One region of the Glutamicibacter endophyticus genome, then DNA from elsewhere that is predicted to be linked to it. Evidence: riboswitches for the same ligand, from Rfam matches in the RefSeq annotation. Region 1 holds a riboswitch; the other holds the start of a gene.
What was found. Region 1 has a riboswitch for thiamine pyrophosphate ahead of thiO (glycine oxidase ThiO). Riboswitches for the same ligand answer to the same signal wherever they lie in the genome.
Positions count from the first base shown of each region.

Region 1 (7,286 bases):
GTCCGGAACTTCGTCGGCCAGGTCGCTGGCCAGGCCCAGCAGCAGGTCCATGGAGTCCGAGACGACGCCGTCGATGCGGGCGTCGGGACGGTCGGTCTTGTTGACCACCAGGATCACCGGCAGCTTCGCGGCCAGCGCCTTGCGCAGCACGAAGCGGGTCTGCGGCAGCGGGCCCTCGGAGGCGTCGACGAGCAGCACCACGCCGTCGACCATGGACAGGCCGCGCTCGACCTCGCCACCGAAGTCGGCGTGACCCGGGGTATCGATCACGTTGATGGTCAGGTTCTTGCCCTCGGCGGAAGGACCGGAGTAGAACACGGTGGTGTTCTTGGCCAGGATGGTGATGCCCTTTTCACGCTCCAGCTCGCCGGAATCCATCACGCGGTCTTCGGTTTCACCGTGCGAAGAGAACGCACCGGTCTGCTGCAGCATGGCGTCGACCAGGGTGGTCTTTCCGTGGTCAACGTGGGCCACGATGGCAACATTGCGAAGATCTTCGCGAATCGTCGTGTTTTCTGACATGCGTGAAGGCTCACTTCCGCTAGAGAGTTTTAGGGTCATTGGGTCGGGGCCACAGTTGACCCAAGATTCTATTTTACGCGCTCCCACCAAAAAAGCCGCGTCAGCGTGTTGTACGCAACAGCGCGCGGGTATCTGGCGGTGCTATTCAGCCGGTGGGGGCCCAGAACCGCAGCGTCGTTCCGCCGTCATGACGACGAACCGTCGGTTGCTGCCGATCGGGGCGGCCGCCGACCTTTTCAATGGTGGCCCGCGACCCGGTATTGGACTCGTCGCAGGTGATCAGCGCCTGGTCGACGCCGGAGGCGTGGAGCCGCTGCAGGCCGAAGCGGGCCAGCGCCTCGGCCACCCCTTGGCGGCGGTAGGCCGGGCCCACCCCGTAGCCTAGGTGGCCGGCCACCGAGGCGAGGAAGGCATTCAGTTCATAGCGTACGCCGAGCCGGCCCAGCAGCTCCCCGTCGCGTTCGGCCACATAGAATCCGGCACGCACCCAGCCCTCGGGAATGTCGCGGCCCTCCTCGTTGGCCAATTGCCGGGCCACGTAGTCGGCGAAGGACTCCTGCTCACCGCGTCCGACGAGGAACTCGAATTCGTCGGCCAGCAACTGCTCGTGCAGGGCTTCGGCCTGCTGCCGATCGCTGGGCCGCAGCTGGCGGATGATTAGTCGATTCGTTTCACTCACCCTTTCATCCTTGCAGATCAGCGAGCAGTACTAGTAGTCGAGAACTTCACCGCGCACCTCGCTGGCCCAGCGCAGGGTACCGCCGGCCAGATTCAGCACCGTGGCCTGCGCGTCGGCGGCCAGTAGCGCGGTGGCCGCACGTTGTGAACGCGCCCCGGTCTTGCACACCAGCACGGTGACGCAATCTTCCGGCGGGTCCGGCAACGCCGCCCACCCTTCGGACAAGACCCGGTCCAGTGGCACATGGATGCTGCCGGGGATGGCCACCAGTTCGCGTTCCCAGCTCTCGCGCACATCCACCAGGTGCACCGTCGCGCCTGCCTGCAGCGCAGCCAGTTCGCTGACCTGTAGTTCACGCACCGTCACCGGTGGCGCGGCGCAGACCTGCTGGTACTGGCCCAGCTCTCGGACAGGTTCACGGTCCGGGTCGGCTTCAAGCTGCAGGGTCATGGTGTGGGCCGCGGCCGCGTCATAGCACCAAAGCCGTCCGATGAGCGGCTCGCCCACCCCGCAAATGAGCTTCAGCGCCTCGGTGGCCATGGTGGCACCCACCACCCCGCAGAGCGCGCCGAAGACCCCGCCCTCGGCGCAGCTGGGCACCGAATCGGCGTCGGGCATCTCCGGGAACAAGTCGCGCAGCATCGGCCCGTGGCCCGGGGCGAACACCGAGACCTGGCCGTAGAACTGGAAGATCGTGCCCCACACCAGCGGGGTACCGCTCAGCTCGGCGGCGTCGTTGCTCAGGTAGCGGGTGGCAAAGTTATCGGTGCCATCGATGACCAGATCGTGGGCGGCGAAGAGCTCTAGGGCGTTTGCCGGTGTGAGTCGGCCGGAGATCGGGGTGACGCGCGCCCCGGCATCCAACCGGTGTGCGGCCTGCACCGCCGAGTCCACCTTGGCCAGGCCCACGTCGGCCTCGCGGTGAATGACCTGGCGCTGCAGGTTGGAGGCTTCCACGCGGTCGTCGTCGATCACGGTCAGCTCGCCGAGGCCGGCGGCCACCAGATACTGGAGGATCGGGGCACCCAGTCCGCCGGCGCCGATCAGCAGCACCTTGGCGTTGCGGATGCGGCGCTGCCCCTCGGGACCGACCCCGGGCAGGGTCAGATGCCGGGCGTAGCGGGCCAGCTCATCCGGTGACAGCGGCGGACCGGGGGCCACCAACGGGGGCAGCGGCATCTACAGTTCACCGACCAGCGTCTGCATCATGCCCTCGGCAGGTGAGGAGGCCAGCGCCACGTCACGGCGCGGAATTCGCCCGGCCAGGTGGGCGGCACGCCCGGCGCGCACCGCCTCGCGCATCCCCTGAGCCATCAGCGCCGGGTTGTGCGCGCGGGTAACCGCGCTGGCCAGCAGCACCGCGCTGCACCCCAGCTCCATGGCCAACGCCGCATCCGAGGCGGTGCCCACCCCGGCGTCGAGAATCACCGGCACGTTGCTGCGTGCGACGATGGTGGAAATATTGTGCGGGTTAAGGATGCCCAGCCCGGAGCCGATCGGTGAACCGGCGGGCATGATGGCGGCCACCCCGACATCCTCGAGACGCTTGGCCAGGGCCGGGTCGTCGTTGGTGTAGGCGAAGACCGTGAAATCCTCGGCCACCAGCTGCTCGGCGGCGCTAAACAGCTCGATCGGATCGGGCAGCAGGGTGTGCTCGTCGGCGATGACCTCGAGCTTGATCCAGTTGGTTTCCAACGCCTCGCGGGCCAGTTGGGCGGTGAGCAACGCGTCGCGGGCGGTGAAGCATCCGGCGGTATTCGGCAGCGGGCGCACGTTGTTGCGGCGCAGTAGCTCATAGACCGACCCGGAGCCGGCGGCGGCGAAATGCCGGATGGCCACGGTGGTGATCTCGGTGCCGGAGGCCTGAAGCGCCTGTTCGACACTGGCCAGCGAACTGGCCCCGCCGGTGCCGAGGATGAGCCGCGAGCTAAACTGCTGCCCGTCGATTTCAAACGTGTCGGTAGCCAAGTGGTCGATGGTGCTCATGATTAGCCTCCTTGGGCTGCGGTGACGATATCGAGGCGGTCCCCGGCACAGAGTGCGTAGCTGGCCCACTTGCCGCGCGGAAGCACCGCGCCGTTCACGGCGAGGGCGACCCCGAGGCGGCTGCCGTCCACGGCACGCCCGTCCTCGCCCAGTGCACGTGAGGTGTGCGTGGCGATCAGGTCGCGGGCGGTGCTGCCGGCTGGCACGCTGTGCGCCTGGTTGTTCAGCTGGATGTCGATGCTGTGCATTTAGGTTGCCTCCACGGGTTGGGCTGGCAGGTGGCCGCCGGTGAAGCGGCTCAGGGACAGGGTGGTTTGTTGCGCGGCGGGCAGCTGCCCGCCGGTGGCGAGGGTGGCGGTGGCCTTGGCGGCGAAGGGAGTCAGTAGAATCCCGTGCCGGAAGTAGCCGGTGGAAACCACCAGGCCCTGCTCGACGCGTTCGATAATGGGGACGTCGTCCTCGGTGCCGGGCCGGGCCCGGGCGATCACCTCCAACAGCGAGGCGTCGGCCACCCCGGGCACCAGGCGCCGGGCATCGTCGAGCAGGGTGTGCAGCGCCCCAATATTGACCTCGGCGCGGCCGTCTTCGCGGCTGCTGGCCCCGAGCACCAGCGAACCGTCGCGGCGTGGCACCAGGTAGACCGGGCGGCGGTTGACGATCCCGCGCACCGTGTGCTCGATCAGCGGCCGTCCGCCGTGCGGGCGCAGCCGCACAATGTCGCCGTACACCGGACGCAGCGGTAGCTCCGGGGCACCGGCCAGCGCACCGAGTCCGGTGGCTAATACCACGCAGTGGCCTTCAACCACTCGCCCCGAGGCGAGGCGTACCCCGCTGATCGTTCCGGCCTCGCGGAGCACCTCGATGGCCTGCTCGCGGACCAGCTCGGCGTGCAGGTAGCGCAGCAGGATAGCGGTCAGCGAGCGTGGGTCGACCTGATGATCGTCGGCAAAGCGCATGGCCCCGGCAATATTGGCCGCCAACGCCGGTTCGGCCGCCCGGGCCTGCGAACCCAGCAGCCGTTCGGTGCGCAGCCCCAGGGATTGTTGCAAGGATTCGAGTTCGTTCAAGGCCTGCCGGTCGGCGGCCTCGGCGGCCACCACGAGTGTCGCGTTATCCCGGTAGTCCGGGCGCTCTCCGGTGATCGCCTCGATGCGGTCGATGAACTGAGGGTAGTCGGCGGCGGCCTGCACCATCAACGGGTGCAGGGTGTGTTGGCCCCAGACGGTTTCGGCGGCCGGGGCAAGCATGCCGGCGGCGGCGTGGCTGGCCCCACCGGCCGGGTCGGGGTCGATCACATTGACCGTATGCCCGGCTGTTTTGAGTTCGAAGGCGGTGGCGAGGCCGATGATTCCGGCGCCCACGACGAGAATATGCACGACGGCACACTTCCTTCCTACGGCGGCATCACCCGCATCAGGTCTGGCGGTCGGCGTTCGGCCCTCTCAGCCCACGTTCCAATCGGTGGGCTCCCGCGAAGTTGTTGCGATTATAAGCATGAGCCCGCTCACTAAGCGAAATTCCATGACGTGAGCATTTAGCCTCGCGGCGTGATCTACTGTGATCATGCAGCACACGGATTTTCCGCAGATTCTCGACCCCGCCGCTCCCCTCGTCGAGCACCTGACCGCCAGTGAGGCACGGCTACTGGATCCGGCCGTGCGGCACGACGAAAAGTCCCTGCGCGAGCTGCTGCACCCGCACTTCACCGAGGTCGGCGTCTCGGGCACCAGCTATGATTTCGCCGCCATCGTGGCCCTGCTGCAAGCTGAGCCCGCCGCCGACGCCGGACCTGGGGTCCCCGGCAAAGTGCTTGCACCGCAGCTGTGTTTGCTGGCCCCACAGACCGCGCTGCTGCGCTGGCGTTCCGAGACCGGCTCGGTACCTGCCCACCGCAGTTCGCTGTGGCAAAAGCACGAGGGCGAATGGCGTTTGCTCTTTCATCAGGGTACGGCGACCAGCGAGCCGCTACCCGCAGCCGCCGCAGAGCTAGAGCAACCTAATGCCGACGACGCACCACGTTCTACCGCGGCACACCCCGCCGCACCACACGACGGCATCTTCCTGCGCCCCCTCGAACCGGAGGACGCACAGGCGGTGTTGGCGGCCTTTGATTCGGACGCCGCGGCCATGGCTCGGCAAGGTCAGGTGACCACCATGGCCGAAGCCGAGCAGTATGTGGCCCGGCTGCTGGATCCGGCCAACCTTCAGCTCCCACTGGCCATCGCCACCGAAGACGGGCTGGCCGGTTTGGTCAGCGCCGGGATCGATGCCACCAATAACAACGCCTGGGTCTGGTACTGGATGCACGCCGCGTACCGGGGTCGCGGTGTGGTCAGCGCGGCGCTGCGCACCTTGGCTCGGGTACTTTTCGACACGCACGGGATCCACCGCCTCGAGTTGGGGCTGCGCGTGAATAATCCGGGCTCGCGGCGGGTGGCCGAACGGGCCGGGTTCATCTGCGAGGGCCGCGAGCGCGGCAAGTTCCTCATCGACGGGCAACGCGTGGATACCCTGATGTACTCCCGGCTGGCCAGTGACCCGCGGCCGCTCTCGGCCCGCGAACTGCCGTTGCACCAGTAATCCCCGGGCAAAGGCAAGGGGACCGCCCACCATGTGGTGGGCGATCCCCCGATAGTGCCGATCGTCGGTTGATCGAGCCTGAGCTTTAGCGGAACGGATCGGTATCCGGCAGGTCGGTACCCGTAGGTCCGTTCTCCTCGCCCAGCTTGGACTTGGCCAGCACCTTGGCCGCTGCGTCGCGTCCACCGAGGCCGAAGGCCAGTGCCGCGGCCAGCGCCGCACCGATGACTACCGCGCCGAAAGCCATATTCACGATCGAATCGGCCAGGCCCATGTAGCGCAGGCCCATGGCCACGAACAGGGCGATCGCGGTGTAGCGCACGATCTTCGAGGCGGTGCCGTCGGCCATGAACTTGCTGATCACGTTGGCCACGACGAAACCGGCGGCGATGATCAGGCCGCCGAAGAGCACCCGGCCACCCAGCGCCAGCACCTCGTTGAGGATGTTGGTGATCGCCGGGAAGTTCAGCATCTGTGCGGCCATCACACCGAAGAAGAGCACAATGGCGATGCGCACGATGGTGGCGATAATGCCCGAGGCGCTCTGCCCCTCCGGCACGATGCCCCAGCCGGCGACGGCCCGGTCGGTGCCCACCCCGTGCAGGGTGGATTCGAGCAGCTGCCCAACGAACTTGGCGATCATAATACCGATGGCCAGCAGCACCAGTGCCATCAGCACCTGTGGGATGGCGGCCAGTACCAGTTCGAGCATGCGCTGTGCAGGACCGGAGATAGCTTCCAGACCCAGCACCTGCAGGGCGGCAATGGCCACGACCAGCAAGATCAGAGCAAATAGAACGTTAGCCAAGACGTCGACGATCTTGCCTTGGGCCTCGCGGCTGGCGGCCTCATCGAGCTCCTCGCGGTCCTTGGAGAATTTCTTGACCAGGGCGGAGAAGTCGACGGTCGATAGCGCGGTGACAACCAGCTGTCGGACGATATTGGCGATGACGTAACCGATAAAGAAGATGAAGCCCGCACCAATAAGGTTCGGGATAAAGGCCATAACCCCTGTGAGCAGGTTCTGCACCGGGGATAGTACCTCAGTCAACGAGAACAGCTGCAGGATGGCCACCAAGCCGAACAACCAAACGATCAGGCTCGCGACCTTGCCAAGTGACTGGCCTAGTTGCGCTCCGTCGTTGCCTTGTTTCTGAAGGAATTTCACCCTGGTCACTAGCTTGCCGATGGCCCATTTGATGATCTTGGCCAATAGCCAGGTGACGAGGAGAATAATCAGCGCGGTGACAACCCTTTGTGTCAACAGCGCCCAATCGATGTTGCCGAAAACGTTCTGAGTTTGCATCACTGCTCCTTAAACGTGGGGACACCTTGACCCTACGACGAGGAGTCCGCCCTGACTAGGGCGGAATACTGAGCGCGAACGACGCAATACACGGTGCGAACTCAACCCAAGCGCGAAATCCGTGGCAAATATTGGCAAAATCCACGATCTACGAGGAACATCCCCGGAAATCGCTACGGATCCATGTTCATGAAACTTTCAGCAAGGAGCCAT
Region 1 covers NZ_CP174200.1:2,362,057-2,369,342, forward strand. Annotated here, with positions in the region: gene typA (translational GTPase TypA) at 1-522, opposite strand, end outside; gene ACJD00_RS10955 (GNAT family N-acetyltransferase) at 668-1,201, opposite strand; gene ACJD00_RS10960 (ThiF family adenylyltransferase) at 1,232-2,380, opposite strand; gene ACJD00_RS10965 (thiazole synthase) at 2,381-3,187, opposite strand; gene thiS (sulfur carrier protein ThiS) at 3,190-3,435, opposite strand; gene thiO (glycine oxidase ThiO) at 3,436-4,563, opposite strand; TPP riboswitch at 4,560-4,670, opposite strand; gene ACJD00_RS10980 (GNAT family N-acetyltransferase) at 4,751-5,767, shown strand; gene ACJD00_RS10985 (mechanosensitive ion channel) at 5,853-7,073, opposite strand.

Region 2 (7,286 bases), 320 kb from region 1:
AACGGGGTGAATCTGCTGATCCTCACCACCGCCGGACGGCTAGGCAAAGCACCACTCTTTGAAGCGGGGCTCGACCCGAACGTCTATGCCGACCCGTTGCCGCAGGCCTTGATTTTGACCGCGATCGTCATCACCTTCGCCGTCACCGCATTCTTGCTAGCCATGATCTATCGCTCATGGATGCTGAACCAGGCCGATGTGGTGGCCGATGACACCGAAGATATTAAGGTCTCGCTCTCCAGCGCCTATGACGAAGAGGAAGATGCCCCGGTCGCCGCGGACACCACCGAATTCGTTGACGAAGAGGGTCGTCCGGTCCGTGAGGGAGAAGAATAGTGAACGTTGCACAGCTCGCCCCGCTGGCCGTCGTGCTACCGATTTTCGGCGCCGGCGCCGCCTTCTTGGTGCGCCGGAAGATTCGCCAACAGCGCGCCATCACCATCGGCATCCTCGCCGTCACCATGTTTCTGGAGGCCGGGATGCTGGCCGCCACCTGGAATGGCGAAACCTATGCGGTGCATATTGGTGGATGGGACGCTCCCTTCGGCATCGCCCTGATGGTCGATGGCTTCTCAAGCTTCATGCTCTTGGTGTCCACGCTGGTGTCGATGGCGGTGCTCCTCTACGCCACGAGCCAGGGTATCGCCGATGGTGACGAGCAAGGCCCGGTGTCGATCTTTCACCCGACCTACCTGATTCTGCTGGCGGGGGTGTCGAATGCCTTCATGGCCGGGGATCTGTTCAACCTCTATGTTGGCTTCGAAATCCTGCTGACCGCCAGTTATGTGTTGTTGACCCTTGGGGGCACCGCCGAGCGGATCCGTGCCGGTGTCACCTACGTGGTGGTATCGGTCGTTTCCTCGGTTTTGTTCCTCACGGCCATCGCCATGGTCTATGCGGCAACCGGTACGGTGAACCTGGCTGATTTGGCGGTGAAACTTCCCGAACTAGACGAAGGTCCCCGGCTGATCCTGCACTCTTTGCTGCTGATCGCTTTCGGCATTAAGGCGGCGGTTTTCCCGCTCTCCTTGTGGCTACCTGACTCCTACCCGACCGCCCCGGCGCCGGTAACCGCGGTATTCGCCGGATTGCTGACCAAGGTCGGCGTCTACGCGATTGTGCGTTGCGAAACGCTCCTATTCCCGGGAGGGGCGCTGAATCAGGCGCTACTGGTGGTCGCCGCCTTGACCATGGTGGTCGGTATCCTCGGTGCCCTGGCGCAGACGGACTTCAAACGTATGTTGTCCTTCACCCTGACCAGCCACATTGGTTATTTGATTTTTGGTGTTGCGGTGGGCACCGAATTGGCCGTCGCCGCAACGATCTACTACGTCGGGCACCACATCATTGTGCAGACCTCACTGTTCATGGTGGCGGGGCTGATTGAACGTCGTGCCGGCAGCGCCAACGTGCGCAAGCTGGGTTCGCTGGCGAAGATTTCTCCGGCGTTGACCGTCTTGTTCTTCATCCCGGCGATCAACCTCGGCGGCATTCCACCATTGTCGGGCTTCCTTGGGAAGCTTGGACTTCTGCATGCCGCGGTGGAGACCGGGGGAGCGCTGAATTGGCTGGTGATCGCCGCTGGTTTGCTCACCAGCCTGCTGACCCTACTGGCCATTATTCGCGTGTGGGCCCGTGTGTTCTGGCGACGTGCCGCCGATGCCGAGGAGCCCACCGAGTCACTGGTGGCCGAAGCCAAGGAGATCAGCGACCTGACCTTCCAGGGTGGCGCCGAGCGCCCACAGTTGGGCTCGACCAAGGCGCGGGAAGTCGAAGCCAACGCCCTGCCGTGGGGAATGCGTTGGGCAACTGCCTCACTGGTGGTCGCGGGATTGGCCCTGACGGTTTTCGCCTCACAGGTTTTCGCATTCTGCCAGCGCGTCGCCGCAGAACTGCTGGCACGTGAACCGTACATCACCTCGATCTTGACCGGGCAGTAGGAAGGGAGTGGGAACCATGGAGACTCCGAATAGCAAAGATCAACGCATCGATGATGCGCTCGATCCCGTTGGCATACGTCACCGTGCCACCCTGCGCGAAGAATGGCCGCTACTGATCCTGCTGGTGTTGGTGTGGGGTGCTCTCTGGCGAGATTTTTCGCCGGGGAATCTGCTCTTCGGTGCGCTTATCGCGGTGCTGATCACCACGCTCTTCCCCTTGCCCCCGGTGGTGCTGCCGGGACGCTTGAACCTTTGGTACTGCCTCAAACTGTTCGTGTGGTTCATTGGTGAAGTGGTAGCCGCCAGCGTCCATGTTGCGTACCTGGCCCTGTTCAAGGGGCGGGCGACTCGTAGCTCGTTGATCGCGGTACCGCTGCGCACCGAGTCGGATCTGATCGTGATGACCGTGGGGCATGTGCTCACCCTGATCCCCGGGTCCTTCGTCGTTGACGTGGACCGACGCAGCTCCACGTTGTATCTGCACTACGCGGATACCGAGGATGAGCAGGCCGTGGAGCGGGCGCGAACCCAGATTCGCGATATCGAACGCCGATTGATCATGGCCATAGGCAGTAAGAGCGAGTACGAGGCAATCAAAGCCGAGTGCGGACCGAAGTTTTCGGCGAGGAAGGCACAATGATGACCGAGATAGTGATGTGGGTATGCGGCTCGGTGTTATCGGTCGCCTTGATCCTATGCGTCATTCGCGTGGCGAAAGGCCCCTCGATCCTCGACCGAGTGTTGGCCTTGGACGTGATGCTTTTGATCGTTTCGGCCGCGGTCTGCCTGGAAATGTATTACAACCGGCACCTGGATAACGTGCTTTTCGTCGTGGTCGCGTGCACGGTGGGCTTCATCGGTTCGGTGACCGTCTCACGCTATGTAACCGATCAGAGGAACGCCTGATGGACGCCTTTCTGGATGTGCTCGCTGCCGTCTTCCTAATCATTGGTTGTCTGCTGTCTTTGGTGGCTGGTATCGGTTTAATGACCTTCCCCGACTTGCTCACCCGCTTGCATGCCGCGACCAAACCACAGGTACTGGGGTTTCTGCTGATCTTCATTGCCCTGGCCATCCACCTACGCTCCTGGGCCGTGGTGCCCGTGCTGGCCTTGGCCTGGGGGATGCAGTTGCTGACCGCACCGGTCTCCGCCCATATGATCGGCCGCTCGGGCTACCGCACGAAGCACGTGAGTCACAAGTCGATCTATAGTGATGAGCTCGCCGCAGCGATCCGCGCGGTTGAAGCCGAACAGCGGCATGACCAAGGCCCGCCACCGGAACAGCAGTGACGGGCCTTAGGCTACGTAAAAACTACTTCTTCGTGAGCTTCGACAGCGCCTTATTTGCGCCGCGGTCGGCGATCACCTGAATGACTGCGGCCACCGCTGCGGAGAATACGGCAAAGGAGATTGCCTGACGCATCGTGGCCTCGGCCTGCGCATCCTTTCCGCGTGGGGCATCGTTGCCGGTGAAACCCTTCCAGGTGCGATCCACCAGCTTCGTGGCCAGTGCACCGGCACCGAGTGAAACCAACATGGTGACGATTTTAGAAACGGCGTTCATCGTGCTCCCTCTTGTTCATATCCGGTCCTCTGCTTACCCGTCTCCAGCTTACCTGCGCTAAGCTTGGGGCGCAGAACCATTCCGACAGGGGAGCGCCATGTCCTTTAACAAGGACCAAAGGCGCTGAGAGTGCGATAGATCGCAGACCCTCGAACCTGCTCCGGCTAATACCGGCGAAGGAAGTCGAGCATCTCGGATGCGGAAACCCGTTTCGGCCCATTTAATAGGACGCGCGGTTTGCGTACATCCCCCCTCCTTATCTCAGGAGGAGACCATCATGAGTACTTCAGCAATTAAGCCCCGTGCCAGTTGGCGCGTGGTAGATATCGTCATCGCCTCGGCCATCGCAGTGGCTTCCGGTGTGGTTTTTTGGGCGTGGAACGCGAGCTACGGCTTTGTATCCCTAGGCTTCGTCGCCTTCCCGCCAGCCGCCGCCTTCGTTTCGGGCATGTGGCTTTTCCCGGCAGCCCTGGGCGCCTTGATTATCCGCAAGCCCGGTGCCGCTTTGTACTGTGAAATGCTGGCCGCAATCATCTCGGCCTTGCTGGGTTCCCAATGGGGACTGACCGTCCTGCTCTCCGGGCTCGTACAGGGTCTGGGCGCCGAAGTAGTCTTCGCGGCCGTGCGCTACCGGAAATTCACCCTGCCCGTGGCACTTATTGCCGGGTTGATGTCCGGATTCTTTGGAGGGTTCACCGAGGCCTACGTACTGGCCTACTACGAGGCCTACACCCCGTTCATGAAGTTCTTCCACGTACTGGCCATGTCGATCTCCGGCATGATCATCGCTGGACTATTGCCATGGCTGGCCACTCGTGGCTTGGCCCGCACCGGTGCGTTGGGTGCGCTGGCTAGTCGTCGAGCGCACCTGGAAGGGGCCTGGCGGGGACAGAGTCGATGAGTGCCGGGCTGGGGGAACAGCGTCCTGCGACGGTGCGCACCCAAGCCTTGGCCGTCTCTGCCGAGAACTTCGGGTGGCGTCATGCCGAACGTGAGCAGCCCGCACTTCAAGGCCTCAACCTTAGTATTCCCGCAGGGCAGAAGGTGCTGCTGCTCGGGCCCTCGGGGGCCGGAAAGTCCACGCTGCTCTATGCCCTGGCCGGCATCCTCGAAGTCGATGAACTGAGCGAAGCCACTGGGTCCTTGCGGGTGGGAGGCCAGGATGTCTTTACCGCCAAGCAACCGGTCGGGCTCATGCAACAGGACCCGGAAACGCAGATTGTGCAATCACGGGTTGTCGACGATGTTGCGTTCGGCGCCGAAAATCTTGGCATGGACCCGGAACTCATTCGCGAACGGATCACCCCGGCGCTGCAGGCCGTGGGCTTGGGCGCCCTCGACGGGGAGCACCGCACCGCCCATCTCTCCGGTGGACAAAAACAGCGCCTAGCGCTCGCCGGGATCTTGGCCATGGAGCCGGGGTTGATGCTGCTGGACGAACCCACGGCCAATATCGACCCCGAGGGTGTGCCCGCCCTACGCGATGCGGTACTTTCGGCCGCCGAGAGTACCGGCGCTACGTTGATCGTGGTGGAGCATCGGCTCGAGGCTTGGGCCGATGCGGTAGACCGCGTGGTGGTGCTGGCCCCCGGAGGCGGCGTTGCCCACGATGTTGACCCGCAGGCACTGTTCAGCGACCGGCAGTTGCGCGCCGAGCTGAGCGCTGCCGGCCTCTGGGTGCCGGGCATCGTCCCGGAGACCACCGTGTTTGCCGGCACCCCGGGGGTGGAGCTATTGCATGCGCAAGATCTCGTTGCCGCGCGCTCGGCGCAGGCACCGAAGACCGCCGCAGTGGATCTGCAGATTCGGGCCGGAGCTGCCTACTGTATTCGAGGAGCCAACGGAGCCGGGAAATCCACCCTGGCGCTGACCCTCGGAGGGCTGCTCGAGCCTTCCAGCGGCACCTTGCGAGCCAGCGAGGACCTTGCCGGGGAACTTTCCGAGCAACCCTTTAGCTGGAAGGCCGGAAAGCTCATTGCGCGCATTGGAACGGTGTTCCAAGAGCCCGAGCACCAGTTCGTCACGCAGAGCGTGCGTGAAGAGCTGGAGTTTGCCCCGCGCCGGGCCCACGCCGCCGATCCCGCGGCGCCGGCCTTCGACGAAGAGCGGATCGCCGCCCGAGTTGATCAGTTGCTGCGCCGCTTGCGCCTCGAAGACCTCGCGGAGGCGAATCCCTTCACCCTCTCCGGTGGGGAGAAACGTCGGCTGTCGGTTGCCACCGTGCTGGCCGCCGACCCGCAGGTGCTGATCCTCGATGAGCCCACCTTTGGACAGGACGCCAATACTTGGCGAGAACTGGTGCAGCTACTCATCGAGGCTCTCGAAGCCGGCACCGCGGTCATTGCGGTAACCCACGATGAGCAGTTCTCCGCGGCCCTAGCCTCCCAAGAATTGCAGTTGCCGGCGCCACGTGAAACTTCTGAGGCCACCGGACGGCCGGGCCCAATGCTCGATGCGCCGTTGGGGGAGTCATGGTTGGCCGGTATCAATCCGCTGGCGAAGCTTGCCGCGGTGGCTGCCGCCACCCTGCCGTTGGTGTCCACCATGGACTGGGTCTCTGCCTCTGTGATTATTGTGGCGACCCTGGTGGCACTCCCGCTGGCCGGACTGCGCCTGCTCTCGTTCCTGCGCCGGGCGTGGCCGCTACTGGCCGCTGGCGCGGTGGCCGGCTGGGGTGTGGCGCTGGTGGGCGAGGACGCCGGCCGAATCCTGTTGCATCTTGGGGTGTTCACGGTGACCGAGGGCTCGGTGGCCGCCGGTGCGGCGACCGGGCTGCGAGCTATCGGCTTGGCGATTCCCATGGTGCTACTCGTGGCCAGCACCAATCCGAGTGATCTCGGCGGGGCGCTATCTCAACAACTGCGAGTGCCGCACCGTTTCGTGTTGGGCGCGCTGGCAGGGATGCGCTTACTGGGCCTGCTCACCGAGGAATTCACCACGCTGGCCTTGGCCCGGCGGGCCCGAGGTGTCGGGAACTTCGGTTCGCCGCGGCAACGCCTACGAGCTCAATTGGGTCAGTGTCTGGCGCTATTGGTGCAGGCGGTACGGCGTGCCTCGCGGCTGGCGGTCACCATGGAAGCCAAGGGCTTCGGTACCGGGGAACGCACCTGGATTCGTAGCGTGCACTTTGGGCTGCGAGATCTTCTGGTGATCGTGGCCGGAGTGGTGCTCGGCGCCGGAGCCATTGCCGCGGCGTTGGGCGCTGGGACCTTCCACCTGGTGTGGAGTTAATCCAGCGATGCGCTCGGAGCAATGACAGACAACTAATGCGGCACCCGGTACCTCAAAAGGCTCGGGTGCCGCATTTTTGTGTCTTTATACGCTGGCCGGTGTTTCGAGCAGTGCGGTGACCTTCTGCGCGGTCTCCTTGGCGGAGCTGGGGTTTTGGCCGGTGACCAGCCGACCGTCGGTTACGGCGTAGGAGACGAAGGGCAGCGTCGCCTTCTCGTAGAGCGCGCCGCGCTTCTTCATTTCTTCCTCGGCGTTATACGGCACGAGCTTATCGACCCGGGCCAGCACTTCTTCTGTCCACGCGAAGCCGGTGACCTTGCGGTCGGCTACGAGCAAGGAACCATCGGAAAGCGTCGTGTTGAGCAGCCCGCAGTATCCATGGCAGACCGAGGAGACGACTTTACCTTGCTCCCACATCTCGCGGGTGATGCGCTGCAATCCCTCGCTATCCGGGAAGTCAAACATGACGGCGTGGCCCCCGGTGAAGTAGATCGCGTCATAGGCTGAGGAGTCGATCTGCTCGGGGCGCAGCGTGTTTTCTAGTAGCGC
Region 2 covers NZ_CP174200.1:2,685,304-2,692,589, reverse strand. Annotated here, with positions in the region: gene ACJD00_RS12550 (Na(+)/H(+) antiporter subunit C) at 1-336, shown strand, start outside; gene ACJD00_RS12545 (Na+/H+ antiporter subunit D) at 336-1,940, shown strand; gene ACJD00_RS12540 (Na+/H+ antiporter subunit E) at 1,957-2,580, shown strand; gene ACJD00_RS12535 (monovalent cation/H+ antiporter complex subunit F) at 2,577-2,846, shown strand; gene mnhG (monovalent cation/H(+) antiporter subunit G) at 2,846-3,232, shown strand; gene ACJD00_RS12525 (DUF4235 domain-containing protein) at 3,255-3,506, opposite strand; TPP riboswitch at 3,583-3,705, shown strand; gene ACJD00_RS12520 (ECF transporter S component) at 3,784-4,407, shown strand; gene ACJD00_RS12515 (ATP-binding cassette domain-containing protein) at 4,404-6,737, shown strand; gene ACJD00_RS12510 (type 1 glutamine amidotransferase domain-containing protein) at 6,822-7,286, opposite strand, start outside.
Region 2: another riboswitch for thiamine pyrophosphate. It lies ahead of ACJD00_RS12520 (ECF transporter S component); the one in region 1 lies ahead of thiO (glycine oxidase ThiO).